One region of the Halomonas sp. IOP_31 genome, then DNA from elsewhere that is predicted to be linked to it. Evidence: riboswitches for the same ligand, from Rfam matches in the RefSeq annotation. Region 1 holds a riboswitch; the other holds the start of a gene.
What was found. Region 1 has a riboswitch for thiamine pyrophosphate ahead of K7I12_RS04235 (sodium:solute symporter family transporter). Riboswitches for the same ligand answer to the same signal wherever they lie in the genome.
Positions count from the first base shown of each region.

Region 2: another riboswitch for thiamine pyrophosphate. It lies ahead of thiC (phosphomethylpyrimidine synthase ThiC); the one in region 1 lies ahead of K7I12_RS04235 (sodium:solute symporter family transporter).

Region 1 is NZ_JAIRBP010000004.1:144,771-159,967, forward strand. It holds gene K7I12_RS04200 (IclR family transcriptional regulator) at 108-908, shown strand; gene K7I12_RS04205 (putative bifunctional diguanylate cyclase/phosphodiesterase) at 941-3,229, opposite strand; gene K7I12_RS04210 (hypothetical protein) at 3,520-3,975, shown strand; gene K7I12_RS04215 (malate dehydrogenase) at 4,125-5,228, shown strand; gene K7I12_RS04220 (hypothetical protein) at 5,244-5,414, shown strand; gene K7I12_RS04225 (XRE family transcriptional regulator) at 5,612-5,848, shown strand; gene ilvD (dihydroxy-acid dehydratase) at 5,899-7,590, opposite strand; gene K7I12_RS04235 (sodium:solute symporter family transporter) at 7,739-9,136, opposite strand; TPP riboswitch at 9,126-9,243, opposite strand; gene K7I12_RS04240 (hypothetical protein) at 9,441-10,118, shown strand; gene K7I12_RS04245 (CoA-acylating methylmalonate-semialdehyde dehydrogenase) at 10,199-11,698, opposite strand; gene K7I12_RS04250 (protein adenylyltransferase SelO) at 11,808-13,310, opposite strand; gene K7I12_RS04255 (AlkA N-terminal domain-containing protein) at 13,514-14,884, shown strand; gene K7I12_RS04260 (methylated-DNA--[protein]-cysteine S-methyltransferase) at 14,886-15,197, shown strand, end outside.
Region 2 is NZ_JAIRBP010000013.1:25,310-40,506, forward strand. It holds gene cyoA (ubiquinol oxidase subunit II) at 1-879, shown strand, start outside; gene cyoB (cytochrome o ubiquinol oxidase subunit I) at 884-2,902, shown strand; gene cyoC (cytochrome o ubiquinol oxidase subunit III) at 2,905-3,525, shown strand; gene cyoD (cytochrome o ubiquinol oxidase subunit IV) at 3,522-3,854, shown strand; gene cyoE (heme o synthase) at 3,847-4,755, shown strand; gene K7I12_RS08745 (L,D-transpeptidase family protein) at 4,900-5,952, opposite strand; gene thiC (phosphomethylpyrimidine synthase ThiC) at 6,119-8,023, opposite strand; TPP riboswitch at 8,093-8,224, opposite strand; gene K7I12_RS08755 (lysophospholipid acyltransferase family protein) at 8,361-9,305, opposite strand; gene K7I12_RS08760 (DUF4870 family protein) at 9,315-9,695, opposite strand; gene K7I12_RS08765 (VOC family protein) at 9,734-10,117, opposite strand; gene K7I12_RS08770 (MFS transporter) at 10,433-11,836, shown strand; gene K7I12_RS08775 (enoyl-CoA hydratase-related protein) at 11,927-12,706, shown strand; gene K7I12_RS08780 (2OG-Fe(II) oxygenase) at 12,729-13,400, opposite strand; gene K7I12_RS08785 (CoA pyrophosphatase) at 13,409-14,044, opposite strand; gene K7I12_RS08790 (NUDIX hydrolase) at 14,134-14,691, shown strand; gene K7I12_RS08795 (TspO/MBR family protein) at 14,875-15,197, opposite strand, start outside.

The DNA.
Region 1 (15,197 bases):
CTCGCCTCATCGTCAATGAATATTTCAAAAAATGGTATGCTTTTTACCAAATATAGGAATTGGTATATTGCTCTCATGCCCACGACCATCCGTACGAGAGGCTCGACATGACGTCTGACGTAGCCAAGATCGATGGCGACACGCCAACGATGCGCCTGCTGGCGCTGCTGGAAGTCATCGCGGAAAAGGATCAGTTCTTCACGCTGCAGGGGCTGGTGGAGGAGACCGGGCTGCCCAAGCCCACGCTGCACCGCATGTTGCAACAGCTCGAGGCCGCCGGCATGCTGCAGCGCGATGGCGACAGCCGACATTACGGGACCGGTATGCGTCTGCGGCGTCTGGCCGAGACCCTGCTGATGAACAACACCGTGCACGGCGCTCGTCATGGCGTGCTCAGCCGGCTAGTCGAGGAGATCGGCGAAAGCTGCAACATCACGGCTCTGTCGGGCAACGAGGTGCTGTATCTCGATCGTGTCGAGACCAGCGCGCCGCTGCGCTTCTACCTGCACCCCGGTTCACGGGTGCCGGTGCATGCCTCGGCGAGCGGCAAGCTGTTTCTGGCGCAGATGCCACCGGCCCAGCGCAAGCGGTTGCTCGCCCACGTGACGCTGGAGCGCTTCACGCCCAACACCCGGGCGGATGTCGAGGCACTGGAACACGAGATCGAGCGTGTGCGTCGCGACGGCTACGCCTTCGACGACGAGGAGTTCCTGCCGGGACTGCTGTGCATCGCGGTGCTGGTTCCCGGCAGCAAGGGGCGCTCGAATCTGGGCATTGCCGTTCAGGCACCGACCATGCGCCTGACGCCGGAGCGCGCCCGGGAGTTCCTGCCGGCCCTGCAACGGGCAGCCGAGGCAATTGCCGCCATCGATGCCGAAGCCGCACCCGGCAACAGTGCATCCGCTTGACCGGCGCCATATGCCCGGCTGTTCGGGAGCGCTCACGCCGTGCTCTGACAATCGTTGATCGCCGCGACCAGCGCATCGAACGGCAACGGACGAAAGAACCAGAAGCCCTGGAAGATGTGACAGCCGTTGCGCAGCAGGAAGTCGCGTTGCGCGGCGCTCTCGACGCCCTCGGCGACGACCGTCAGATGCAGGTTCCGAGCGATCGTGATGATCGTCTGGACGATCGCCTCGTCATTCGAGTTGTCGAGTTCCTGAATGAAGCTGCGATCGATCTTGAGTTCGTCCAGCGGCAAGCGTTTCAGGTAGGACAGCGACGAGTAGCCGACCCCGAAATCGTCGATCGCCAGGCCCACGCCGATACGCTTGAGGTCGCGCATCGTCTCGATCGTCTCGATCAGGTTGTCGATCATCACTCCCTCGGTGATCTCGAGCTGCAAACGCGACGGATCGATGCCCGAACGCTCGATGCAGCGTCCGATCGAGGCGACGAACTCGGGCTGGCCGAACTGGCGCGGGCTGATATTGATCGACAGCCGAGGGAGCTGCCGCGCATCGAGTCGCATGAGCGCCTCGCAGGCCTGGTCCAGCACCCACTGGCCGATATCGAGGATCAGCCCGCTCTCCTCGGCCACCGGAATGAATTCGACCGGCTGGACCATGCCGCGCTTCGGGTGCAACCAGCGCAACAACCCCTCGCCGCCGACGATCCGTCCATCGCCGTCGACCTGGGGCTGAAAATGCAGCTGCAATTGGTCGCCTTCGAGCGCCAGGCGCAGGTCCTGCTCGAGATTCAGTCGCCATACCGCCGCCGTGTGCATGCTCGGCAAGTAGCCGCAGGCCTTCGCGCGCCCCTCCGTCTTGGCCTGGAACATCGCCGTTTCGGCCTGCTTGAGCAGCCCGGTCGCGCTGCTCTGCTCTTCGCCGAACAGCGCAAAACCGATACTCGGCGTCACCAACAGCGGTCGATCGCTGAGATGGTAGGGCTCGGAAAGCGCGCTCATGACACGCTCGGCAACGCCGTTGACGCCATCGATCACCTGCTGACGATCGCCTCTGATGCGTGCGACCACCACCACGAACTCGTCGCTATTGACGCGCGCGGCGATGTCGCCATCGCGCAGCAGCTCGGTCAGGCGGCGCGCCGTGGCATTGAGCAGCCGGTCGCCGACCGAGTGGCCAAGCGACTCGTTGACCTCCTTGAAGCGGTCCAGATCGATGAACAGCACCGCGCCGTGCTCGCCACGGTGGGCCGATTCGGCCATCAGCTGCGCCAGACGCTCGCTGAGCAGGCGCCGGTTGGGCAGTCCTGTCAGCGCATCGTAATAAGCCTGACGGTGGATGGTCTCCTCGGCCTGGCGCCGCTCGGTCAAATCCTCGACGACCGCCACGCCGGCAACGATAGCGCCCTGATCGTCACGCACGCCGCTGAACAGGATTCGCACCGGCAAGGCCGGGCCCGATGCCGTCAGCATGCTGTAGTCGCCCTCGTAATAGCCTTCGCCATGGCTCAGCGCACGTTGCACGGCCCGCTTGACGCGGATGCTCTGCACGGATTCCAGCATGTCGAACCCCAGAAAGCGCTCGCGGGACTCGCCGGTAATCTGAAGCAGCTTGTCGTTGCAGTCGGTAACCCGGCCCTGGGCGTCGAAATGCAGCATGCCCAGTGGCGAGGCCTGGAAGATGGTGTAGTAGCGGCTTTCGCTCGCGCGCAGCGCCTGCTCGCGCGCCTCGCCCTCGGCCTGGAGATGAAAGTTGTCGCGCAGGATGCGGTTCCAGCGATGGCTGACGGCCAGCGTAAAACCCAGGAAGAGCCACACCATCGCCGCCGCGGTCAGCGACGCCGGGCCGCCCAGCCACAGGTAACGCAGGCTCAATGGCAGCAGTGTAAGAATCAGGAACGTCGCCGCGATCGGCCACACCGGCGCCATGGTCGCCGCCCCGCCCGAGGCGATGCCGGCCAGCGCCACGACCAGGATCACCTGATGCTGGAAGTCGGAGACCGGAAACAGCCATAGACCACATGCGCCCCACAGCAAACCGCTGGCGGTCGAGCCGATCGCGTAGCCGATCATCCAGCGCCGCGCCGCTTCGGCCGGCGGTTGCTTGCGCTGAAAGCGCCAGGCCAGTCCCAGACGGGCGAACGTGATCAGTACCACCGCCGTCACCCAGGCCAGCATCTGCCGCTGGTCGACGACCGACCACAACGAGACCAGCAGCAGCCCCGCGACCAGTACCACCGAGACCATCGGCAGCCACAACCCGTCGTAGAGGATGCGCACCTGTTCGCTGCGTATCCGCAAGCGCTGTGTCGCGCCGTCCATGCTTCCCCGTGTACGCTTCGTTGAGGCTTCCAATACCCGGCCCCTTTTATGTCCCTGCCCGGTTAATCATCGCTGAAAACGCTCGCCCAGCGATCCGTTAGCGTCACGTCAGCCTTTTACCTCAAGGATATCAGGCGACATGCGAAGATCTTCTGTCCGTGATCGAACGCCCTTCAGCTAAAATAACCAACCCTTCATGCCGCGTATAGGTGCCAGAAGATTCGTATTGAGTGTCCCCGCGGCTGCTCTCCATACTGACTATCCACTCACACGGACTTGTGAGGGTTCTAGTGCAGCCGTCAAACGCTCCTTTACCGCTCTATCCTGGGCACTGGTATGCCTGGCAATGCATCAGCGCCGACGACGGCGCCGACAGCTACTTTTCGCCGGCCTATCTGAAACGGATAGTGGCGCGGGGCGGCCTGGCGCCGGTACTGACGCTGGCGATAGCCAATGTGCTCAATCTCGACCGGCCCCAGGACGAGATACTCTCGCTGCGCACCATCCGCCACGATTGCCGGCTACTGATCGCCGACGTCATGGAGCCGGGACAAGCGCCCGCCAGCACTGTCATCGTCACGCCGATCACCTTCGGCTGGCTGCGTCGCCATACCCCGCACATCCTCGACCAGCACCCCTCGACACTGCTCGATCATGCGGACACGGCCAGCGCCGATCGCTACCTGGGACGGGCCTTTCCCTATGTGGCAAGACCCAGCCTGTGCCACGATGGTGGGGGTCGCTGAAAATTCTCCAGCCCTCTATGCTAGCCTGTATGTCGGGCTCCGCGGAGCCCGACGGCCATTTTTCAGCGCGCAGCCATCGGCTTCGATCGGGCCAGATGACGATGTCGCGTGGCTAGCGCCACCATCCAACCAGCCTTGGGAACCCAATGATGAAACGCCCCTTCCGCATCGCCGTCACCGGCGCCGCCGGTAGCATCAGCAACTCGTTACTCTTTCGTCTCGCCGCCGGCGAGGTCTTCGGCACCGATCAGCCCATCATCTTGCAGCTGATCGAGCGCAGCGAAGCCATGGAAGCGCTACGCGGTCTGGCCATGGAGCTCGAGGATTGCGCCTTCCCGCTGCTGCATGCCGTGCGGCTGCACGACAACCCGGAAGACGGCTTTCGCAATGTGCATTTCGCCTTTTTGATCGGCGCCAAGCCGCGTGGCCCGGGCATGGAGCGTGCCGATCTGCTGGCCGCCAACGCCGAGATCTTCAGCCGTCAGGGCCGTGCGCTCAACGACCACGCCAACCCCGACGTCAAGGTGCTGGTGGTCGGCAACCCGGCCAATACCAATGCGCTGATCGCCAGTCGCAACGCGCCCGACCTGTCGCCGTCGCAGTTCACCGCGATGAGCCGGCTCGACCACAACCGCGCCAAGGGCATGATCGCCAACCGCACCGGCTTCAACACCGCCGACATCCGCAAGGTCGCCGTGTGGGGCAACCACAGCGCCAGCCAGTTTCCCGACGTGCGCAACGCCGAGGCGATGGGCGAACCGATCTGGCCCGGGCTCGATCACGACTGGGTCGACAACACCTTCATTCCGCGCGTCCAGAAGCGCGGCGCCGAGATCATCGACGCCCGCGGCCAATCCAGTGCCGCCTCGGCCGCCCAGGGCGCCATCGATCACATGCGCGACTGGTACATGGGCACGCCCGAGGGCGACTTCGTCAGCATGTGCATCGTCTCCGACGGCAGCTACGGCATCGCCAAGGGCATCGTGTTCTCGTTCCCGGTGCGCTGCCGCTACGGCCGTTACCAGATCGTCCAGGGCCTGCCCATCGACGACGCCGCCCAGAAGCGCCTCGACGCCACCGAAAAGGAGCTGCTCGAGGAGAAGGACGCGGTCAAGCACCTGCTGCCGGCCGAGACCGAGGACGCGCACAACAACCTGAGCGTCAGCCTGCGCTCCGGGGCCAATCGTTACGGCGAGGAAGACCGTGACGACGACAGCGAGGCCTGCGTGCTGCGTACCGATCGGGTCATCTAACGCACGCCCCTCCCGTTGCACGGCGCAACGCCGTGCAACGGTATTCCCCTGCCGAACGCCCGCCGCGAGCCGGCCCTGGCCGATCGCGATATCGCCAACGCGGTGATGTACGCCATCAGCCAGCCCCAACACATCGACGTCAACGAGATCCTGGTGCGCCCCACGCCGCCACGCGACGAGATTTGACGCCTCGCGACGGTAGCGGCCGATGCGCGGCAAGATGCCCCTGAAAAAGCTTGAATTTGCACTGGTCGCGCGGGAAAAAATTGCGCATGCTTGAGGGGTCCGATTGTCACTTCTGGAGCCTCATGGACGCGGTACGACAAACCGGCAACTGTGCCTCACGCGCACAGTGCCGCAAACGGGACTTCGATGTTCGAGACATGGAACATCGCACCCGTCTGATGCGCATAGTCACTCGCCGCATCGCCCTTTCAGAACTCGGCAACCGTGAAATCGCCCGGCGCGCCGGCATCCCCTCTCAGCGCATCAGCGACCTGCTCGCCGGTCGTCTGGAGCATTTCTCCGCCGACGACCTCCAGGCGATCCGCGATCGGGTGGAAAGCGTCGTCGACGACGGCGAGTCAACCCCGAGCGTAGCCACGGCCACGCCACCCTGAGGAGCCTGTGTCGGGCTGGGCGCTGACCCGTTGTGGATCGCGGCCATCGGCTACTCCGGCAGGTCCGTCACCGCTCCAAGCGATGCCGAACTCACGGTGCGCGCATACTTGGCCAGCACCCCGCGCCGATAGCGCGGTTCGGGCTGGCGCCAGGCCGCGCGGCGCAGCTCGAACTCGTCGTGACTGAGCGCGACGTTGATGGTGTCGGCCTCGGCATCGATGGTGATCTCGTCACCATCCTCGACCAGCGCGATCGGCCCGCCGTTGAACGCCTCCGGCGAGACGTGGCCGACCACGAAACCGTGGCTGCCGCCGGAAAAGCGGCCATCGGTGATCAACGCCACCCGATCGCCCAGCCCACGCCCCATGATCGCCGAGGTCGGGGTCAGCATCTCGCGCATGCCCGGCCCGCCGCGCGGCCCCTCGTAGCGGATCACCACCACCTCGCCGGCGACCACGCTGCCGTCGTTGATGCGCGCCTGGGCCTCCTCCTCGGAACCGAACACCCGCGCGCGGCCGGTGAAGCGCGTGCCCTCCTTGCCGGTGATCTTGGCCACCGCGCCCTCCGGCGCCAGGTTGCCATGCAGGATGCGCAGATGGCTCTGCGCCTTGATCGGCGCATCGAGCGCCGCGATGATCCGCTGATCGTCCGGGTACGGCGCGACCTCGGCGAGATTCTCGGCCAGCGTCTTGCCGGTCACCGTCAGGCAATCGCCGTGCAGCAGGCCGGCCTCGAGCAGCGTCTTCATCAATGGCTGGATACCGCCGATCGCCACCAGTTCGCTCATCATGTAATGCCCGCTGGGCCGCAGGTCGGCGAGTACCGGCACGCGCCGGCCGATCCGCGTGAAGTCGTCCACCGAAAGCTCGACGCCGATGGCGCTGGCCATCGCCAGCAGATGCAGCACCGCGTTGGTCGAGCCGCCCAGCGCGATGACCACGGTGATGGCGTTCTCGAAGGCATCAGAGGTCATGATGTCGCTGGGCTTGAGGTCACGCGCGAGCAGCGCGAGCACCGCCGCCCCGGCGGCACGGCTGTCGTCGCGCTTGGTGTCGGAGACGGCGTTCTGCGCCGAGGAGTTGGGCAGGCTCATGCCCAGCGCCTCGATCGCCGAGGCCATGGTATTGGCGGTGTACATGCCGCCGCAGGCGCCCGGTCCGGGAATCGCCGTCTCCTCGATCTGCTTGAGCGCGATCAGGTCGATGTCGCCGCGCGAGTGGGCGCCCATCGCCTCGAACACCGAGACGATGTCGGTGTGATTCGCGCCCGGCAGAATGGTCCCGCCGTAGACGAACACGCTGGGCCGGTCGAGCCGCGCCAGGCCGATCAGACAGCCCGGCATGTTCTTGTCGCAGCCGCCGATCGCCACCAGCCCGTCGAAGCCCTCGCAACCGGCCACCGTCTCGATCGAGTCGGCAATCACCTCGCGCGAGACCAGCGAATACTTCATGCCTTCGGTACCGTTGGCGATGCCGTCCGAGATGGTGATGGTATTGAACACCACGCCCTTGCCGCCGGCCTCGTCGGCTCCCGCCCGGGCCTGCTCGGCGAGTTCGTCGATATGACTGTTGCAGGGCGTGACCTGGCTGGCGGTGGAGGCGATGCCCACCTGCGGCTTGCAAAAATCGTCGTCCTCGAAGCCCACCGCACGCAGCATCGCGCGGCTGGCCGACTTGCCAGGGCCGTCGACCACCGGGCTCGAATAGCGACGACGCGGGTCGGCGTGGGGTTCATCACTCATCACGGCTACTCCCTGAACTGGTCACGTGGGCGGGTCTGTTGCGAGGCTGCATAACAGCCTAGCCGACTCAGTCTGAAAGCGCGGCGGCCCGCTTGCAAACTGCCTCCGGTCGCGGAGTGGCACAGCGGGCAGCCAGCGAGCCAGCCGATCACTGGGCCGACAGCGCCCTCACCGGCCGCAGCCATGCCACCGCCACGCTCACCACCGCCGACGCCGTCAGCGCGCCGAGGAATGGCGCCAGCGTTGGCGCGCCGCCTGGGAAGCTCGCCGCCAGCAGACCGCCTGCCAGGCTGCCCTGGGCGATCCAGCCCGGCAGCACCGCGCCGCTCAGCCCGGCCAGCCCACCGGCCACCGCCGCAGCGGTGCTCATCCGCGACCAGAGCCCCAACAGCACCGGCACCACCGCCGTGGCGCATAACAGATCGGCGATCAGAAACAGCCGCAGCACCGACACGCCCTGCAGCGCCACCAGCATTGCCGGCACCATCAACGCCAGGGTGATCCAGCGCGCCCCGCTCAGCGACAGCCCGCGTCGGTCGAGGCTGTCACCCTCGCCGACCAGTAGCGAGGCGATGCCATTCTGCAGCGTATCGACACTCGAGGCGACCAGCGTCACCGCCAGCACCAGCGCCAGCAGGCTCAGCCAGCCCGGCGCGCCGTTCAGCAGGGCGAAGAACGGCATCGGCGGCTCGCCGAGCCGGGCGCCGCTCAGCGCCGCGAGGATTCCCAACCCGCCGACGACGGCGACCACCACTACCGTCGTCACGGCGCCGAGTACGGCGCCGCGTCCCAGCGCCCGGGAATCGCGGGCGGCCCAGACGCGCTGCCAGTAACCCTGGTGGAACAGGTTGGCCGCGGTCACCGCGATCACCAGCGTCAGCGCCACGCCCAGCGCATCGCCGAACGCGACGTCGGGCAGTGCGGCCGAGGCCGGCAACGCGGGCATTCGCGCCAGCGCCACCCCGCCGACGACCAGCAGCAGCGCGCTCAGCAACAGCGCCTGCCAGCGGTCGGTGACCAGACTCGCGCGCAGCCCGCCCCAGGCGGTATAGGCCAGCGTGGTCACCGCCACGGCGACGATCGCCACGCTGCCCGACAGCGGCGAGAGCAATTCGGTGATCCCGCCGATGGCGCTCAACTCGGCGGCCAGGAAGCAGGCCATGTAGAGTACCGAGATCAGCGCCACGTAGCGGCGTACGCCACTGCCGAACCGCGCCGCGGCGAACTCGCCGATGCTGCGCCCCTCGGGCAGGCGACGGCGGATCGCCGGGCCGCACAATGCCAGCACGAGAAACGGCAGCGCCGAGCCGATGGCGTAGCCGGCCAGCGCCACCGGGCCGACGAAGGCCCCCACTTCCGGCGGGGCGAAGAGAATCCACGCGCCCATTCCCGAGGCCAGGAACGACAGCCCTAATGTGGTAGCCGGCTGCGAATTGCGCGCGGTCATGTAGTCGTCGAGCGCGTCCCCCGCGCGGCTCGCGCGCAGTCCCAGGATGGCAAACAACAGCAACGCCGCAGCGAGCGCGGCCAGGGTCGCGTAAAGCATGTCGCACTTCCTCCGCCGGTATGAACCGGATCAGGTTCCAGGGTCAGCGCTTTCGTAAAGCCGCACTCTCAGCCCGCCCTGTGGACAGGACTCCCCTGGCGACAGTGAATGTAGGTGTGTCGATTAAAGATTAACGCCGCAGCGCCGATAACCCAAGTTATGGCAAATTGTCGTAACCTCGGATGTGCCGGGCATAGCGTCCGGCCTGGCGGTGCTGCATGAACCGCCGGCTCAACGTATCATTCGACGGTCTGAAACGATGACACAACAACGAAGAATAACGCAGACATAGGGTCCAAGCGCCATGCCTTATCACGAAGCCAACGAGCATGCCCCCGGCCGGCTGCATGCGCTTTTCGCCGATCCCTACCAGGCGTTCGGCAATCACGTTCATGCACGCTGGGACCACCTGCCGGTCGCTCTGCACGCTCTGCTCGACCGCCCGCTGGCCGCGGCCGACCTGAAGGTGCGGGTGATCCACGGCTGGGAAAACGGCAACTTCCAGCTCGGCGAACTCAATCATAGCGATCATGCCCTGCGTAACCTCGCCGACCTGCGCCACGTCGAGGCCCGCTATCGCCAGGCGCGACGCGACGGCCAGGCGCTGCCCTGCGACGACCGCTCGCTGCTCGAAAGGCCGCTGGACGACGCGATCGCCCAGGCCGAGCAGGCCGGCCAGGCGATAGACGAGCTGACTCGCAGCACCCCGGCGCGCTGGCCCGCGTTCGACCAGGGGCTGCTTCTCTATACCTTCTTCAAGATCTATCATCGCCTTACCTACGGCGAGGACGACGTCTACCGCTCGATCCGCTGCCTGACGACTTCCGGGCCCTGCGAGGTCCACGAATTCCACCTCGAAGAGGGCGAGTTCGCCATCGTCACGCCCGCCGAGGGCGAGCCGCAGGCCACGACCCTGCTGGTGCTTCACGAAAGCCAGCTCGAGCCGGTCATTCAGTTGCTTCAGAGGTGCCGGATCGTCTAGACGCACTGACTCTTTGTTTCTCTCAACGCAGGACGGCCCCGTCTCCGGCGAGACGAGGCCGCGTTACAGCATGGTACGAATCAGCCCATCGAGATGGTGCTGTTGATTCCCGAGGAGACGTTTTCCGGCTCGAACCAGCGCGCGGTGACGGTCTTGGTCTGGGTCCAGAACTGGATCGCCTGCTTGCCGTTGGGCCCCAGGTCGCCGAGCTTCGAGGCCCGCGAACCGGTGAAGCTGAAATACGCCACCGGCACCGGGATCGGCACGTTGATACCCACCTGGCCGACGTCGATGTCGCTCTCGAAGCGCTTGGCCACCCAGCCGGAGTTGGTGAAGATCGAAGTGCCGTTGCCGTTGGGGTTGGCGTTGATGAACGCAATGGCGTCGTCCAGCGTGTCGACACCGACCACGCACAGCACCGGACCGAAGATCTCCTCGCGATAGATGGCCATGTCGGCGGTCACGTCGCTGAAGAGGGTCGGCCCGACGAAGTTGCCGTCCGGATAGCCGTCGACGCTCAGGCCGCGGCCGTCGAGCTTGAGCGTAGCGCCTTCGGCCTCGCCCTTGCCGATCAGCGCCACCACCCGCTCGCGCGCCGGCGGCGACACCAGCGGGCCCAGGTCGGCGTCGCGCTGGGTGCCGGGGCCGACGGTCATGGCGCGGGACTTGTCGACGATCTCGTCGAGCCACTCGCGCGCTTCGCCGACCAGCACCAGTACCGAGTTGGCCATGCAGCGCTGGCCGGCGGCGCCGAACGCCGAGCCCAGCAGGTTGTTGATCGCCTGGCTGCGATTGGCGTCGGGCATGATCACGCAATGGTTCTTGGCGCCCATCATCGCCTGCACGCGCTTGCCGGCGGCCCCGGCGCGGGCGTGGATCTGTGTGCCGACCGGCGTCGAACCGATGAACGACACGGCCTTGATGTCCGGGTGGTCGCACAACCGGTTGGCGACCTCGGGGCCGCCGTGCACGACGTTGAGCACACCGGGCGGCACACCCGCCTCATGGGCCAGCTCGACCAGCCGCATGGTCGACGACGGGTCCTGCTCGGAAGGCTTCAAGACGAAGGTGTTGCCGGTGGCGATGGCCAGCGGAAACATGAAGCACGGCAGCATGATCGGGAAGTTGAACGCGGTAATCCCCGCGCCCACGCCCAGCGGCTGGTTGAGCGAATAGACGTCGACGTCGCTGGCGGCATTCTCGGCGATTTCGCCGAGCTGCAGCGAGGTGATCGAGCAGGCATGCTCGACCACTTCCAGGCCGCGCCCCACCTCGCCCTCGGCGTCGGGCAGGGTCTTGCCGTGCTCCTCGGTGATCAGCGCCGCCAGCTCGCCGGTGTGTTCGCGGATCAGCGCCTGGAAGGCGAGCATGATGCGCATGCGCTTGGCCAGCGGCACCTTGCGCCAGGTCTTGAAGGCGACCTGGGCGCTGGCCACCGCAAGGTCGACCTCCTCGACGCTGCAGAACGGCACCCGGGCGACGACCTTCTGGGTCGCGGGATCGATCACCTCGCGCCAGTCACCGGACTGCGACGGCACGGGCTTGCCATCGATATAGAGGGCGATATCTCGGACGGACATGCGGGCGGCTCCTGTTGTGATTGTGGCTGTCGCTAACATTCTTGCTATGGCCAGTTTACGCGCACGGCAACCCCGCACAACGCCTGCCCGCGTACGACTTTCGTCCGCCTCAGGTGCCGCAGAAGGTGCGCAGCACCTGCTCGCTGGGCGCGGCGGGCAGCGCGTACTCCTCGCGCCCCGGCTGCTCGTCGAAGGGTCTGGAAAGCACCTCGCGCAGCGTCTCGAAGGGCCCTAAGTCGCCGTCGTCCGCCGCCGTCAGCGCCTCCTGGACGCGGTGATTGCGCGGGATGTACCTGGGATTGGCCGCGCGCATGCGCCGGGCGATCTCGTCGGGCTCGGCCGCCTCGCGCGCCAGCCGCTCGCGCCACCGGGCGAGCCAGGCCTGGATCGGCTCGCTGCGTTCGAACAGCTCGAGCAGTACCGGTTCGGCCTCGGCCGAGGCCGCCACGTCACCGAGTTGCCGGAAAGTCAGGGTGAAGTCCGCGCGCCCCGCCTGCATCGCCTCCAGCAGTGAATCGACGAGCTCGCCGTCGCCCGCCTCCTCGCCGGTCAGGCCGAGCTTGGCGCGCATCACCGCGAGTTTCTCGGCCTCGAAGCGCCCCGGATAGGTCTCGATCACCTGGGTGGCTCTGGCAATGGCCTGCTCCTGGTCCGCGTCGATCAACGGCAACAGCGTCTCGGCCAGCCGCGCCAGGTTCCACTGACCGATGCCCGGCTGGTTGCCGTAGGCGTAGCGCCCGCCCTCGTCGATGGAACTGAACACGGTGCGCGGATCGTAGGCCTCCATGAACGCACAGGGACCGAAATCGAGGGTCTCGCCGGAGACGCTCATGTTGTCGGTGTTCATCACTCCATGGATGAAGCCGACGCCCATCCAGCGGGCGATCAGCGCCGCCTGGCGGGCCTGGACCGCCTCGAGCAGCGCCAAATAGCGCTCGCCCTCGGGACGGTTGAGATGCTCGGTGTCGGCGAGTTCGGGCTGCAGTTGTGGATAGTGGCGCTCGATGACGTGGTCGGCCAGCGCGCGCAGGCCGTCGATATCGCCGCGCCCGGCGAAGTATTGGAACGTGCCGACGCGAATGTGGCTCGCTGCCACGCGGGTCAGGACCGCCCCCGGCTCGGGGATGCGCCGAACCACTCGCTCGCCGGTGGTGACCGCCGCCAGCGCCCGGGTGGTAGGAATAGCCATGGCGTGCATCGCCTCGCTGACCAGGTACTCGCGCAGCACCGGACCAAGCGGCGCGCGCCCATCGCCGCCGCGCGAGAACGGCGTGCGTCCGCCGCCCTTGAGCTGGATGTCGCGCAGCCGCCCCTGGCGGTCGGTGACCTCGCCGAGCAGCACCGCCCGGCCATCGCCCAGACGCGGCACGAAGTTGCCGAACTGATGCCCGGCGTAGGCCATCGCCAGGGGCTCGGCGCCGTCGGGCACGCGATTGCCCGAAAACACCTGGGTGGCCAGCGCCGCGTCGTAGGCGTCCAGGTCGAAGCCCAGCTCCTCGGCCAGCGGGCGGTTGAAGGCCACCAGTTGTGGCGAGGCAACGGGCACGGGAACGAAGCGCTCGTAGAAGTGCGCTGGCAGGCGGACATAGCGCAGGGTGAACGTAGGTAACATCGAGCCTCCAAGTTGCCGATGGATGAAAAGCAGTGGTGTTGTCCTTGAGGATAGGTGATAGCGAGCGACGCACTTTGCAAGGTTTCGATTGCCACCCATGGCAAGGTTCCGGTTGCTATTTACAGTGCCGATTCCGGCGAGTCCTCGGCCACAGACGCGATACACTGGCCGACAGGTTGACCCTTAAAGCCAAGGAGAACGCCGTGCTCGACCCCGAACGCTGTCGCCAAGCGCGCCTGTCGCGGGATGCGCGTTTCGATGGCCAGTTCTTCACCGCGGTCAGAACGACTCGGATCTACTGCCGGCCGATCTGCCCGGCCACGCCGCCGCACGAGCGCAACGTCAGCTATTTCGCGAGCGCGGTGGCGGCGGCCGAGGCGGGCTTTCGCCCCTGCCTGCGCTGTCGGCCGGACAGCGCCCCGGGCTCGCCGGCCTGGAAAGGCGTCGACACTACCCTGGAGCGGGCGCAGCGGCTGATCGATGGCGGCGCCCTGCAGCAGGGTTCGCTCGGTGAGCTGTGCGAGCGGCTGGGGATCGGCGAGCGTTACCTGCGCCGGCTGTTTCACGACCGTTTCGGCGTCTCGCCCAAGACCTACGCTCTCTACCAGCAATGCCTGTTCGCCAAGCAACTACTGCACCAGACCGACCTGCCGGTGACCGAGATCGCCTTCGCCAGCGGCTTTCGCAGCCTGCGTCGCTTCCACGACGCCTTCCGCTCGCGCATGGGCATGAACCCCGGCGAATTACGCCGCCGCGCCGCGACCGGTGGCCGCGGACTGACGCTGCAACTGGCCTATCGCCCACCCTATGCCTGGGAGCGGCTGTGCAACTTCTTAGCCCAGCGCGCGGTCGACGGCCTCGAGTGGGTCGGCGACGATCACTATGGTCGCTGCTTTGCCTGGCAAGGCGCCAAGGGACATTTCACCGCCCGCCACGAGCCGCAGCATCACCGCTTCACGGTGACCCTCGAACTCGATCGGCTGGCGTCGCTCAAGGCGGTGGTCGGCAATATCCGCCGCGTGCTCGATCTCGATGCCGACAGCGCCGCCATCGAGGCCCACCTGGCCCAAACGGCCCCGGGGCTCAAGCTGGTCGAAGGCCTGCGCCTGCCCGGCATCTGGAGCCAGTTCGAGGCCGGCATCAAGGCGATTCTCGGCCAGCAGGTTTCGGTCGCCGCCGCCCGCAGGCTGACCCAGGTATTGGTCGACACGCTGGGTGAGCGTGAGGATGAGGCTGCTAGCGAAGGGCGTCGCCGCTTTCCCGAGCCGGCCGCTATCGCCGCCAGCGACCTGGCCTTTCTCGGTATGCCGGGCGCGCGGCGCGACACGCTGCGCCGTCTGGCCGAATGGCACCTCGCCCACGGCCACGACGAGGACGCCCAGTCCTGGCTGACGCTCAAGGGCGTCGGGCCCTGGACGGTGGATTACGCGCGCATGCGCGGCGCCAGCCATCCCGATATCTGGCTGGGCGGCGACCTGGGCGTGAAGAAGGCGCTCGGCGAGCTCGACGGGGCCGATCCCGCCGCCGCCTCGCCCTGGCGCAGCTATCTGACCTTCCAACTGTGGAACCGCTGACATGTCCCTCGACACTCTTCACTACCTCGACTACCTCGCCACGCCCGCCGGCTCGCCTATCGGCCTGCTGGAGATTCGCGCCAGCGACCAGGGCATCACCCACATCCGCTTCGTCGACGAGGCTGCGCATAGCGCCCGCCCTCATCCACTGATCGAGCGCTGCAAGGCCCAGCTCGCGGAATACTTCCGCGGCGAGCGGCGGGCGTTCTCGCTGCCCCTCGCCCCGCAGGGCACCGAATTCCAGCAGCGCGTCTGGCAACGCCTGCGCGAGGTGCCTTTCGGTGAAACCTGCAGCTACGCGACGATCTCGCGG
Region 2 (15,197 bases), on a different contig from region 1:
CCGCTATTGCTGCTGCCAGTGCTGTTGAGTGGCTGTAGCTCGGCGCTGATGGATCCGCAGGGCCCCGTCGGGGAAGCGCAGAAGACACTGATCATCACGGCCTTCTTGCTGATGATGATCGTGGTGATTCCGGTCATCGTGATGACCGTCGTCTTCGGCTGGCGTTACCGCGCCAGCAATCTGGCCGCCAAGTACACGCCGGATTGGGCCCACTCGAACAAGATAGAGATCGTCGTCTGGCTCATACCCAGCGTGATCATCCTGATCCTGGCCATCATTACCTGGAAAACCTCGCACTCGCTGGCGCCACAGAAGCCACTCGGGACAAAGGCCGAGACGCTCGAGATCCAGGCCGTCTCGCTGGATTGGAAGTGGCTGTTCATCTACCCCGAGCAGGATATTGCCACGGTCAACGAGGTGGCCATTCCCGTCGACGTGCCCGTTCACTTCCATGTGTCTTCGGGGTCAGTGATGAATTCGTTCTTCATACCCGCCCTGGGTAGTCAGATCTACGCCATGGCGGGCATGGACAACGACGTCAACCTGATCGCCAGTGAGGCGGGTGTCTATGATGGCAGGTCGTCCAACTACAGCGGCGCCGGCTTCTCGAAGATGCTCTTCGACGCAAGGGCAATGCCCCAGGGAGAGTTCGAAGCCTGGGTCGACAAGGTCAAGCAGGCGCCCAAGTCGCTTACATTCAACGACACGTACCCGACGTTGGCGGAACCGTCAACCAATGTTCCGGTGCTCTATTTTTCCGACGTATCGCCCGAGCTCTATCGCAATATCGTCGAGAGCTTCAAAAACGCTGGACGTGAGGCGGGTGGAAACAACGGCGGTGATGGCGAGGCATCCATGAGCGCGGAGGCAGCGGAGTAACATTATGTTCGGAAAACTGAGTCTTGACGATATTCCCTATGATCAGCCAATCCTCGTGGTCACCGCCATCGTTATCGCGCTTGGTGGCCTGGCTATCCTTGGCGGGCTGACGTACACCAAGCGCTGGAAATGGCTGTGGTCGGAGTGGCTGACCACCGTCGATCACAAGAAGCTCGGTATCATGTACTTCCTGGTGGCCCTGGTCATGCTGCTGCGGGGGTTTGCCGACGCCATCATGATGCGTACCCAGCAGGCCATGGCCGCCGGCGGCGCCGAGGGGTATCTACCTCCCGAGCACTATGATCAGATATTCACCGCCCACGGCGTGATCATGATCTTCTTCGTCGCCATGCCCATGGTCATCGGCCTGATGAACCTGGTGGTGCCGCTGCAGATCGGTGCGCGCGATGTCGCCTTCCCGTTCATGAACAACCTGAGCTTCTGGTTGTTCATCGCCGGTGTGGCGTTGACCATGATCTCGCTGTTCGTCGGTGAGTTCGCCAAGACTGGCTGGCTGGCCTACGCGCCCTTGTCGGGGATCAAGTACAGTCCCGGCGTGGGGGTCGATTACTGGATATGGGGGCTGCAGATATCGGGAATCGGTACCACGCTGACCGGTATCAATTTCTTCGTCACCATTCTCAAGATGCGCACCAAAGGCATGACGCTGTTCCGCATGCCGATCTTCACCTGGACAGCGCTGTCCACCAACGTGCTGATCATTCTGTCCTTCCCGATTCTGACCGCGACCATCGCGTTGCTGACCCTTGATCGTTACCTGGGGATGAATTTCTTCACCAACGACATGGGCGGCAATATAATGATGTACGTCAACCTCATCTGGGCCTGGGGCCACCCTGAGGTGTACATCCTGATTCTGCCGGCGTTCGGGGTGTTCTCCGAGGTCGTCGCGACGTTTACCAAGAAACGCCTGTTCGGCTACACCACCATGGTCTGGGCCACAGCGGTCATTGCCTTTCTGTCGTTCACTGTCTGGTTGCACCACTTCTTCACCATGGGCGCGGGCGCCGATGTCAACTCCTTCTTCGGGATCGCGACGATGATCATCGCCATTCCGACCGGGGTGAAGATCTTCAACTGGCTGTTCACCATGTACCGTGGCCGGCTGTCGTTCACGTCACCGGTGCTGTGGACGATCGGCTTCATCATTACCTTCACCATCGGTGGGATGACCGGTGTGATGCTGTCGATTCCTGCGGCCAACTATGTGCTGCACAACAGCCTGTTCGTCATCGCCCACTTCCATAACGTCATCATCGGTGGCGTGGTGTTCGGCATGATGGCGGGGATGACTTACTGGTTCCCGAAGGCCTTCGGATTCACGCTCAACGAAAAATGGGGCAAGCGTTCCTTCTGGTTCTGGATCACCGGTTTCTATGTGGCCTTCATGCCGCTTTACGTGCTGAGCTTCTTCGGTGCCATGCGTCGCATGCAGTCTTACGCCAATCCCGACTGGCAGCCGTACTTTATCGTGGCCTGGGTGGGGGCGATACTGATCCTGCTGGGCATCGCCTGCACCGCCATCCAGTTCGTCGTGAGTGTTCGCGATCGCAAGAAGAATGTGGATATCACCGGCGACCCGTGGGATGGCCGGACACTCGAGTGGGCGACATCGTCACCGGCGCCGCACTATAACTTCGCGCATCTGCCGCATGTCGAATCTCGCGATGCTTTCTGGGAACTCAAGAAGCACGGCAAGTTCGAGCAGTCAGCACCGCCCTATGAAGATATTCACATGCCCAGAAATACGGCGGCGGGCCCGATCATCGGCGCGTTCAGTATCGCCTTCGGCTTTGCGTTGGTCTGGCATATATGGTGGCTTGTCGGCGTGGGTGCCGCGGGCATGTTCATCGCCTTCATGATGCGGGTCTTCAATGACGACATTGACTACTACATTCCGGCGGCGGAAGTCGAGCGGATCGAGAAAGAGCACCATGCACGACTTGTCAATGCCGGCAGCGATGCCCGTAACGAGGATGATAACCTGGGGGTGCAGGCGTAATCATGGCAACCGATACTCTTAACAAGCACGACGCTCATGCCCAGTCCGGGCATGAGCACCACGATGCCTCAGAGATAAAGCAGTTTGGTTTCTGGGTCTATCTGATGAGCGACCTGGTAATCTTCGGGGTGCTGTTCGCCACCTATGGTGTGCTCTTTTCGGGCACGGCGGGCGGCCCGACACCGGACGAGATCTTCAATCTGCCGTTGATCCTGGTCAACACCCTTCTGCTGCTGGTGAGCAGCTTCACCTTCGGCATGGCGGTGCTGGCGATGAACGCCGACCGTGTATCGCAGGTCAAGGTCTGGCTGGTGGCCACTTTCCTGCTGGGCGCCGGCTTTATCGGCCTGGAACTCTACGAGTTCACGGAGTTGATACTCGAGGGCTTTGGGCCTGATCGCAGCGCTTTCCTGTCGGCCTTCTTCACGCTGGTGGGGACCCATGGTCTGCACGTGACCTTTGGTCTGATCTGGATCCTGGTGATGCTGGTCCAGTTGCAGACCAAGGGCCTGAACGAGATGACACGATCGAGGATCATGTGCCTGAGTCTGTTCTGGCACTTCCTGGATATCGTCTGGATCTGCGTTTTCTCCCTGGTCTATTTGATAGGAGTCCTGATATGAGCGGACAAGCCTCTCACGATCAGCACAGTCATGGCAGTGTGCGTTCTTATGTGATCGGTCTGATCGTTTCTCTCGTGCTGACCGCGATACCGTTCGCGCTCGTCATGACAGGCGCTTTCAGTACCTTGACGACGGTGCTCACCATCCTGGTGACGGCCGTGTTCCAGATCGCGGTGCAGCTGGTGCTGTTCATGCACCTGAACGCCAAGGCGGACGAGGGTTGGAAACTCGCGACATTGGTCTTCACCGTGGCGATCCTGATCCTGATTGTCGGCGGTTCGATATGGATCATGCGCCAATTGCATGCGAACGTGATGCTCGGTGGGTAAGTCGTTTCAGGTGAAAGCCAGGGCGTTTGTTTCCCTCACCAAGCCCGGGATCATCTTCGGCAATCTGATTTCCGTGGCCGGGGGCTTCTTCCTGGCCTCGCAGGGCAACGTGGACTTCGTGCTCCTGTTGGCCACGGTGGTGGGCATTGCGCTGGTGATCGCTTCCGGCTGTGCGTTCAACAACTATATCGATCGCGATATCGACCGGCTGATGGAGCGCACCCAGGACAGGGTACTGGTTCAGGGGCTGGTGTCGCCCCGAGCGACGCTGGTCTTCGCCACGTTGCTGGGGCTGGCCGGCTTCGGTGTGCTGTACATCGGCACCACGCCGACGGCCCTGCTGTTCGCGGCGATCGGCTTCGCGATCTATGTGGGCGCCTACAGCCTCTATCTGAAGCGCCACTCCGAGTACGGTACGTTGATCGGCAGCCTGTCGGGAGCGACACCGCCGGTGGTCGGTTACTGCGCGGTCAGCAACGAGTTCGACCTGGGTGCGCTGACGCTGCTGCTGATCTTCTGCCTGTGGCAGATGCCGCACTCCTACGCGATCGCCATCTTCCGTTTCAAGGACTATCGCGCTGCATCGATTCCGGTGCTGCCGGTCATTCGAGGTGTGCAAACCGCCAAGCACTATATCGCCGGCTATATCGTCGCGTTCCTCGCGGCGACGCTGCTGCTCAGCGTCGCCGGCTATGCGGGCTATGGCTATCTCATCGTCGCCGCGGCGATGGGCGGCTACTGGCTGTACATGGCGCTGGCCGGTTTTCGCACGACCAACGACGAGGCATGGGCGAAGAAGGTCTTCATCTTCTCGATCTTCACCATTACCGCCTTGAGCGTGATGATGGCCATCGATTTCCAGCTACCCGGTGCGCCGGTGTTATGGACCTCGTTACGCTGAGACGCGCATCGCTGACAAGCTATAGCGTCTCCGCACCAGGAGCGTCTCCGTACCAGGAGTGTCTGCGAACGAACCAAGCCACACGCGAGCGTGTGGCTTGGTTCGTGGTGCGCCAGGCATGGCTCACGTCTAATTCGGCGAGGTCTACTCCGGCGGAGTCTGGGCTGAACTGGTTGCCACTTGGCTGTAGAGTGACGCCAGCGGCGGCTCGGGCAGCGGGAAGGGGCGGCCGGCGAGCGACAGTGCGGCGGGCATGCCGTCGGGGGCTTCGAGCTGCTGTTTCAGGCGGCGATAATCGACCAGGAAACGCCGGCCGGCCGCTGCCTGAGTCGCGGCATCCAGGGCTTCGTCGAGGCGTGCATCGGCGTTGTCGGCGCCGGCCTGAGCGGGGTAGACCTCGGGGTAGACCTGGGCATGGAGGATGCCGGCGTTATCCCAGCCGAACTTGACCGGCTGGTTGATCAGGCGCACCGAGGTACCGACCGGGACGCGATAAATCAGATCGGCGATATCCTCCGGCAGCATACGGATACAGCCATGAGAGACGCGCATGCCCACCCCGGCCGGGCGGTTGGTGCCGTGGATCAGATAGCCCGGTATACCGAGGATCATGGCATATTTGCCCAACGGGTTGTCGGGCCCGGCGGGGATGACGGAAGGCAGCTTTTTACCGTTTTTGGCGCTTTCCTCGATGACGCTCTGCGGCGGATACCAGGCGGGATCCTCGACCTTGGCGGTGATCGTCGTGCGGCCGAGCGGGGTTTGCCAGTCCATGCGGCCGATGCCGATGGGATAGGTCTCGACACGGGGCGTCTCGCCCTTCGCGGTGTCCGGATAGTAATACAGCCGCATCTCGGCCAGGTTGATGACGATACCCTCGCGCGGACCCGGCGGGAGGATGAAGCGGGTGGGCACCACCACCTCGGTGCCTTCGCCCGGCACCCAGACATTGGTCTCGGGGTTGGCCAGGACCATGGGGTTGTAGCCGACGCCATTGCGCAGGCCGATATCGATTAGAGTCTCCTCACCGCTGGCCTCGACGGTCCGTATCTGGCCGACGATGTCACTCGATTCGGGCAATGGGTAATGGCCCACCGGCTCGTTGGCCGGGGTCTCTACCTGGGCCATGGTCAGCCGCGACAGCGCCAGCAAACCCACCAGTAGACCGAGCGTCTTGCCGCCTAGTGTCTTGTGCATCCTGATTTCCTTTGTGTGCCGGTAGCCATCCGGTGTGTCATCGCGGGTACGCTATACCAACCCGCGTTCCGGGTCCATGGCAAGGCGCTTCGAGAGTCCGAACCAAAGACGCCGCGCGACTGGTGTGGTCGGCGCGGCGCGGTGTCGTCAGAGGTCGACGCGGCGCTCAGACGTCGCGATAGAGCTCGCCGCCCTGCTCGCGGAATCGCTCGGCTTGTTCTTCCATGCCTTTGATCACCGCTTGCCGGTCGCCGTCCAGGCCGTGTTCGGTTGCATAGTCGCGGACCTCCTGGCTGATCTTCATCGAGCAGAACTTGGGACCGCACATGGAGCAGAAGTGCGCCACCTTGGCCGAGTCCTTGGGCAGGGTCTCGTCGTGGTATTTCCGCGCGGTGTCCGGGTCGAGGCCGAGGTTGAACTGATCCTCCCAGCGGAACTCGAAGCGCGCCTTGGACAAGGCGTTGTCGCGCCTCTGTGCGGCCGGATGACCCTTGGCGAGATCCGCCGCGTGGGCGGCGATCTTGTAGGTGATGATGCCGGTCTTGACGTCGTCCTTGTCGGGCAGGCCCAGGTGCTCCTTGGGCGTGACGTAGCAGAGCATCGCGCAGCCGTACCAGCCGATCATCGCCGCGCCAATGCCGGAGGTGATGTGATCATAGCCCGGGGCGATGTCGGTGGTCAGCGGGCCGAGGGTGTAGAAGGGCGCCTCGTCGCAATACTCGAGCTGCTTGTCCATGTTCTCCTTGATCAGCTGCATGGGCACGTGGCCGGGGCCCTCGATCATCACCTGGACGTCGTGCTGCCAGGCGATGCGGGTCAGCTCGCCCAGGGTCTCGAGCTCGGCGAACTGGGCCTCGTCGTTGGCGTCGGCCACCGAGCCCGGGCGCAGGCCATCGCCCAGCGAGAAGGCGACGTCATAGCGCTTGCAGATCTCGCAGATCTCCTCGAAGTGCTCGTAGAGGAAGCTCTCGCGATGGTGGTAGAGGCACCACTTGGCCATGATCGAGCCGCCGCGGGAGACGATGCCGGTGACGCGCCTGGCGGTGAGCGGCACGTAGCGCAGCAGCACGCCGGCGTGGATGGTGAAGTAGTCGACGCCCTGTTCAGCCTGTTCGATCAGGGTGTCGCGGAAGATTTCCCAGGTCAGGTCCTCGGCTGCACCCTTGACCTTCTCCAGCGCCTGGTAGATCGGTACGGTGCCGATGGGCACCGGGGCATTGCGGATGATCCACTCGCGGGTCTCGTGGATGTTGGCGCCGGTGGACAGATCCATGATGGTGTCGGCACCCCAGCGGATGCCCCAGGTCATCTTGTCGACCTCTTCCTCGATGGAGGAGGTGACCGCCGAGTTGCCCAGATTGCCGTTGATCTTCACCAGGAAGTTGCGGCCGATAATCATCGGCTCGGATTCCGGATGGTTGATGTTGCAGGGAATGATCGCCCGGCCCGCGGCAACCTCATCGCGCACGAATTCCGGGGTGATCTCCTCGGGCAGGCGGGCGCCGAAATTTTCGCCCGGGTGCTGGTGGCCGAGTATCCGTTCGACTTCTTCGGTACCTGCGTACTTTGTAGAGAGTGCTTGCCGGCGCTGGTTCTCGCGAAGGGCAATAAACTCCATTTCCGGGGTGACGATACCTTGACGGGCGTAGTGCAGTTGGGTGACGTTGCGCCCGGGCTTGGCGCGCCGTGGCGTACGCGTCAGGTCGAAGCGCAGCGGGGCCAGCGTCGGGTCGTTGGCGCGGCGGTGGCCATACTCGGAGGTGGGGCCGTCGAGCCGCTCGCTGTCGTCGCGCTCGTCGATCCAGGCGCGGCGTAGCTCGGCAAGGCCTTGGCGCAGGTCGATGTGGGCGTCGGGGTCGGTGTAGGGGCCGGAGGTGTCGTAGACCAGCAGCGGCGGATTGGCTTCATCGACGCCGGAAGTCGTGGTTGGTGCGAGGCTGATCTCACGCAACGGCACGCGGATGTCGGGACGCGTACCCTCGACGTAGATCTTGCGCGATCCGGGCAAGGCCTGGATGGCCGCTTCGTCGACTTGGGCCGTTTCGGCGAGGAAGTGGGTGGTCTTGCTCATGGTGTTCTCCCTTGGGTAGGCGCTGTCAGGGAGGACCGCCGGGAGGACAGAGGCAGGCCGATGGAATCCGGCTGCATGTCGCTTGATCCCTACGCTGGTCCTAGCCAGTTCAGGTTCAACGGGCCCCGCCATGACGCCACGGCGTATTGCCGTGCCATAAGGCGATCTCAGCCGGTTCCACCGGCACCCCGTCAAGCGTGTGCGGGAACGCGCCCGCACAGTCGGCAGTGTGGGTAACGCCGCGGCGCCGGTCAAGCGGTGTGCGAAAGGAAGGCGACCTTCGCGCCGCGTGCGACAGCAAGGCCCGGCATCATGCGCCCCAAGTAGCCGTGCGGGTTCAGCGATAGAGCCGGTGGCGGCGGTAGTCGCTGCGCTGTTGCTGCTCTTCGGGGGTCTTGCGGTAGCGCTTGTATTCCCACTGATACTGCGCCGGATCGAGGGCGATCGCCGCCTCGACGCTGACATTGACGCCGCGTGCGGCGATGGCCTCGTCGGCATCGTAGACGCGCTCGTCGGCGGCGAGGAAATGGATCTCGAACCCCTGTGGCTGGCCTTCGCCGGCTTGTCGGCGGCGGGCCACGCCGGTGACCACTCGGGCCTGGGTGCGCGCCACCAGCTTGGGCAGCAGGGTGCCGGTATAGGCCGGGCGATGAAAGAAATCGGCGAATACCCCGCCCCGCCAGTCGGGCTCCTGGTCGGGCAGGATGCCCACCGCCTCGCTACGCTTGAGCGCCTTGAGCAGCGCGGCGACGCCACGTGAATTGGTGGGCACCAAGGCCGCGCCCATGCGCTCGCGGCCCTGGCGGATCAGCGGATCGAGCTCGGCGATCTTGGGCGGCTCGTACATCGCCGTGAACGGGAAGTGTGCGGACAGCCAGAAGTTGAGGACTTCCCAGTTGCCGAAATGCGGCGCCAGCACGACCACCCCGCGGCCCTCGGCGCGGGCCTCGTCGAGCAGCTCGCGGCCGTGCACGGCCTGGATCGAGGCCTCGACCCGGGCCGGATCGGCCATCCAGGCGAAGCCCAGCTCGAGCATCGTCGCGGTGGAATGACGGAGGCTGTCGCGCGCCAGGTGAGCGCGCCGCGATTCGTCGAACTGGGGGTAGACCTCGCGCAGGTTGATATCGGTCACCTTGCGCTCGCGGGCGCTGAAGCGATAGACCAGCGGCCCCAACCGGCGCGCCAGACGCCACAGCGTGATGGGCCGGGCATGCGACAGCAGGCGCCACAGGGCGGCGATCAAGCGCGCTTGCAAGGCGCTGGGGTCGGTTCGGTCACTCATGCCGTCACGCTACCACAGCCAGGTTTCGATATTGCTCGGCGCGCGCTTTTCCTGAAGGCCCTTGAAGCCCTTGACGCAGCGCACGATCAGCCAGATCGCCAAGCCCAGCATCAGGATCAGACCGATGCCGATCAGCGACAGCAGCGCGGCGACGATGGCATACAGCAGGCCGATCCAGAAGGTGCGGATCTGGTAGCGGTAATGCCCATCCAGCCACGGCGGGCCCTTGCCGCGATACACGTAGGCGATGATCACCCCGACGATCGGCGTGATGCCGGCCACGAAGCCGGCCAGCAGCAACGCGTAGACCACCATGGCCATGGTGGTGTCGGCAGGCTGCGGGGCTTCGTCGGCGAACGTTTCGGGGCTGTCGAAAAGCGGATCGGCCATGACGGATCTCCAGGTCGATGAAGGCGGGGGGATGGAAACTATTGACGATCGGGGCGGCACAGTTCGATCAGGTTGTTGTCAGGATCGCGCAGATACAGCGAGACGATCGGCCCGCCGGCGCCCTGACGGGCCACCGGGCCGGTCTCGACCTGAATGGCCAGGGCATCGAGGTGCGCCTGTACCTCGTCGAGCGGCAGCAGGCTGCGAAAGCAGATGTCCAGGCTGCCGGGCATCGGGCAGCCGGCGCGCGGCGCGATCGAGGTATCGACCGGATGCAGGCGCAGGGCGATGTCGCCGAGCACCAGGTCGACGCGCTCGGCGTCGCGATAGCGCGCCTCCAGCCCCAGCACCCGGGTGTAGAAATCCACCGCCCGGGGGATGTCGGTGACGGTGACGACCAGATGGTCCAGGCCCGCTAGCATTGGCATGTTCCTCATGGGCTTTCATGGCTGCGCAGCCGCCGGTCGGCGACGGCGACCCGGCTTGTTCTCGGTATTCCAGCATACGCTGATACGCGCGTCGCTGTCCCGCGTCACCGAGTGACCAGTGGCATGAATCGCCAACCGCTAATACGCTGTGACAACGGGCGGTGCTGGCCGCGCAAAAATGCTTTGTTGCCGGCAGGCGCCGGCGTATAGTCCCCGCGAAATTGCGCTACTTCCATGACAGCGTTGTCCGTCTGGCGTTCCACATTGGCGTGGCACCGCCGTTACCATCGATCGTGAGGCACCCATTTCATGTCGCCCCAGTTACTGGCCATGGCCCTGGCTCCCCTGTTGGGCCTTTTCATCCTGGGGATTGGCAACGGCTTTCTGGCAACGCTGATCACCCTGCGTCTGGACGCCGCCGGCGCCTCGGCGGTAGTGATCGGCTGGGTCTCGTCGGCGTATTTCATCGGCCTGGCGATCGGTGCGCTGCTCAACGACCGCCTGTTGCTGCGCATCGGCCACATCCGTGCCTATGCCTGCTTCGCCTCGTTGGTGGCGGTGACCGTGCTGCTGGCGGGGTTATGGCTGAATCCCTGGTCGTGGTTCGTGCTGCGGCTGATCGGCGGCTGGGCGACGGTGGGTGTGTATCTGGTCATCGAGAGCTGGCTGCTGACCGCCTCCGATACCCGGGTGCGCGGTCGGCTACTGGCGCTGTACATGATTTCGCTGTATGCCGCCGGGGTGATCGGCCAACTGCTGCTGGGGGTGACCGATGCCGCCGGCGCGCAGGTGCCGTTCATGGTGATCGGGCTGCTGGCGTCGCTGTCGGTGCTGCCGATGGCGATGATTCCGCGGGTCTCGCCGCTGCTCGAGCACGCCGAGCCGCTGCCGCCGTTGCGCCTGATCATGCTCACCCCGACCGGGGTGATGGGCTGCTTCGGCTCGGGATTGGCGGTCGCCGCGCTCTATTCGCTGCTGCCGCTCTACCTGCAGCGCAGCGGATTCAGCGTTCAGCACATCGGCCAGATGATGGCGGTGATGGTGCTCGGCGGCATGTTGCTGCAATACCCCATCGGCCGCTGGTCCGACCGCCATGACCGCCAGCTGGTGCTGATCCTGATCGGCATCGCCAGCCTGGCGCTGTCGCTGGGCGCGCTGTCGCTGGCCGACTGGCCGTGGCTGCTGGCCGGCGTGCTGTTCCTGCTCGGCGGCGGCGTGTTCGCGCTCTATCCGGTGGCGGTGAGCCACGCCGCCGACCGCGCCCCGGCCGGTGCGCTGGTGCGCATGAGCCAGGGGCTGTTGCTGATTAATGCACTGGGTTCGACGCTCAGCCCGCCGTTGATCTCGCCGATCATGGCGACCCTCGGCGACGCCGGGCTGTTCTGGTCGTTGGCCGCGCTGGGCGCGGCGCTGACGCTGTTCTTCACCTGGCGGCGCAGCCGCCGTCCCGCGCCGCTGCCGGTGGCGCCGTTCACGCCCAACCCGCCGCAGACGGTGGTGGGCGCCGAGCTCAGCGTGACCGACGAGCTGGTGCGGGGAGCGATCGATCACGAGCACGCCGAGGATCTGTCGCAGGCGGTGCCCGACGTGGATGTCGCCGCGCCGCTGGTCGGCCCGCCGCCGCCGACTGCCTCGCAACCGCCGCCTGGCGAGCCCGCGCGCGAGGCGCACAGGGCCGAATTCGAGCAAGAGACCGGCGACTGGCGCAGTTAGCGATACCCGAGTAGACCGCCGATAGTGCAATGTCGGGCGCAGCGCGATGCGGTTATGCTGAAGCTGGATACCCCAATCGCGGAGGACGGCATGAGCGAGGCATTGGTTAGCGTCAACGAGCACAGCGGCGTGGCCCGGTTGACGCTGAATCGACCCAAGGCGCTGAACGCGCTGAACAGCGAGTTGCTCGGCGAGCTCGAGCGGGTGCTCGACGACCTGGCCGCACGCGACGACTTGCGCGCGGTGCTGATCACCGGCGCCGGCGACAAGTCCTTCGTCGCCGGGGCGGACATCGCCGAGATGCGCGACAAGAGCCCCGACGAAGCGCGCGACTTCGCCAGCCAGGCGTTGGCGACCTTCAAGCGTCTCGAGCGCCTGCCGGTGCCGGTCGTCGCGCTGGTCAACGGCTTCTGCCTGGGTGGTGGCTGCGAACTGGCGCTGGCCTGCGACTGGGCGGTGGCCAGCGACAACGCGCTGTTCGGCCAGCCCGAGGTGCTGCTCGGGGTGATTCCCGGCTTCGGCGGCACCCAGCGGCTGCCACGGCGTATCGGCCCGGCGATGGCGCTCGATCTGATCACCACCGGGCGCAAGATCGATGCCCAGGAAGCGCTACGCGTCGGCCTGGTCAACCGCGTGGTGCCGCAAGCGGAGCTCGAGACGCTGGCCGAGGAATTGACCCGGCAACTCGGCGCCAACGGGCCGCAGGCGATCCGTGCCGCCAAGCAGGCCATTCACGCCGGCCAGGGTCAGCATCTGGACAGCGCACTGGCGCTGGAAACCAGCCTGTTCGCACTGGGTTTCGCCGGCCCCGAGCAGCGCGAAGGGATGAGTGCTTTCCTGGACAAGCGCCCGCCCGACTTCCAGCGCTGACCCCGCAGCCGTGCCCGGCGGGTCAGCGCGCCGGGTCGATCACCCCGCCCAGCGAGGCGTTGCGGCGAAACCAGCCGGCGATGCTGGTACGCGGATAACGGGTCGGCAGCACCGCGTGCGGTACCCGGTCGGAGAAAAAGCATACCAAGGTGCCGGCTTCGGGACGCACCCGCGCGAGTTCGCGGGTGTCGTCGTGCTCGGCATAGATGGCCATCTCGCCGCCGCCGTCGGACGGCCAGTCGGGGGTCAGATAGAGCACCGTCGAGATCACCCGATTGGCGCGTCCCTGAAAGCTGTCGAGGTGGGTGCGGTAGAAGCTGCCGGGCGGGTAGTGGGCGAAGTGCGCCTCGAACTCGAACAGCCCCAGGTACAGCGCCTGGTTGATCTGCCCCTGCAGCTCGGCCATCAACGCCAGGTAGTCGCGCTGGGCCTGGCTGTCGCGATTCAGCCAATGAATGGCGTCGCCTCGGATATCGCGGCGCAGCCGGTGCGCCTCGCCGCGGCCGATCCCCGCGGTTTGCAAGGCGCGATGTTCGGCGAGCGTGTGGACCTCGGCGTGCAGGGCGCGGCACAGCGCCGGGTCGAAAAAGCGCTCGCCGACGAACCAGCCGTGGTCGACGAGCCGGTCGACCAGCGTCGTCAGCGCGGTACCATCGAGCCCCGAGAGCGGATTGGCGGAATCTGGCGCAAGCATTGGGTGGCCTAAGCGTCGATGTCGGGAATCGTCCGGCGGCGTTCCGGCCGGTAGCGCAGCGGGCTGTCGGGCGGCGCGTGGTCCAGACTCACCGGGCAGCCGAAGCCCTCGGCGAGTAGCTCGACCAGCATCATCGCCGACAGCCCCCAGATGACATGCCCCTCGGCGGGGTAGCTGGGCACGTAGCGCGGTACGCCATCGACCTCGATGACGTCGGTATGGCTGCGCCGATCGTCGAGGAAGAAGCGCAGCGGCACCTCGAAGATGGTATCGAGCTCGCCGAGTTGCGGGCGCAGCGCCAGGTCGGCGGGGATCACCCCGACGAACGGGGTGACGCGGATGCCGTGCAGCGAGATCACGTCGCTCAAGCGGCCGAGCAGACGCACCCGCCCGGGCGCCAGGGCGATCTCTTCCTCGGCCTCGCGCAGCGCGGTGGTCAGCAGGTCCGGGTCCTGGGGTTCGCGCTTGCCGCCGGGAAAGGCCACCTGACCGGCATGCTGCTTGAGATGCCCGGCGCGCCGGGTGAACAGCAGCGTCGGCTCGGCACGCTCGACGATCGGCAGCAACACTGCCGCCCGGGGCAGGGCGAGGCCGACCTTGCGCGGCGTGTGCGCTTGCAGGCGCTCGTGAAGTGTCTCTAACATGGGCGTTCCGAGAATTTAATGTTCTTATTATCCAGCCGGCCAGCCGAAAAAAGAAGGCGTCAAGCGACGTCGTGCCGCCCGAGGAGCCCATGAATTTCTGCAGTCACTGCGGCCAGCCCGTGCGTTTCGCGATCCCCGAGGGCGACGACCGCCCGCGCTATCTGTGCGACACCTGCGGCACCATCCACTATCAGAATCCGCGCATCGTCGCCGGCACGCTGCCGGTGCGCGACGAGCGCGTGCTGCTGTGTCGGCGTGCCATCGCCCCGCGTCACGGTTACTGGACGCTGCCGGCCGGGTTCATGGAAAACGCCGAGACGACCCGCGAGGCGGCGACCCGCGAAACCCGCGAAGAGGCCTGTGCCGAGGTCGAGCTGCAGGATTTGTACACATTGATCAACCTACCGCACATCGACCAGGTCTACATGATCTTTCGTGCCGAGCTCACGGGTGGTTTCGCCGCCGGCCCGGAAAGCCTGGAAGTGGCGATGTTCGCCGAGCACGAGATCCCCTGGGACGCGCTGGCGTTTCCCACCATCGAGCGCACCCTGCGCCATTATTTCAGCGATCGCCGTCAGGGCGACTTTCCGCTGCATGTCAGCGACATCGGCGAGGAAGACCGCGAGCGCTATTTCGGCAGCGCCTGACCACTGAGCTTCTGCGCACTGTCATCGGGAATAAATGGGTTCTTCGCAGATCAGCGTGAAACGTCAAGGCCTCGCTATTGGGAATAAATTGCCTCCCACGCGACCCGGCCTGGATGGCCATTTGGAGCATGGGGCCGGGGATTTTTGTGGGAGGGAACTCGTTCCCGATTGGCGCCGTGCGATTCACCCCAGCAGTTGCGGGTTGAGTTGCCATACGCTGTAGGTCAGCGCCATGGCCAGCGACACCCAGACGAGATAGGGCAACAACAGAAGTCCAGCCAGCGGGCGTACGCGCCAGAAGGCGATGAACATGACGAGGATCATGCTCCACAGCAGGATGACCTCGACAAGGGCCAGCGCCCCCAGGTGCCAGACGAAGAACAGCCAGCTCCATAACGCATTGACGGCGAGCTGGACGAGAAACAGCGCCAGCGCACCCCGCTGCCGGCGCCAGCCGCCTTCACGCCAGACCAGCCACGCAGCGATGCCCATCAGCGCGAAGAGCG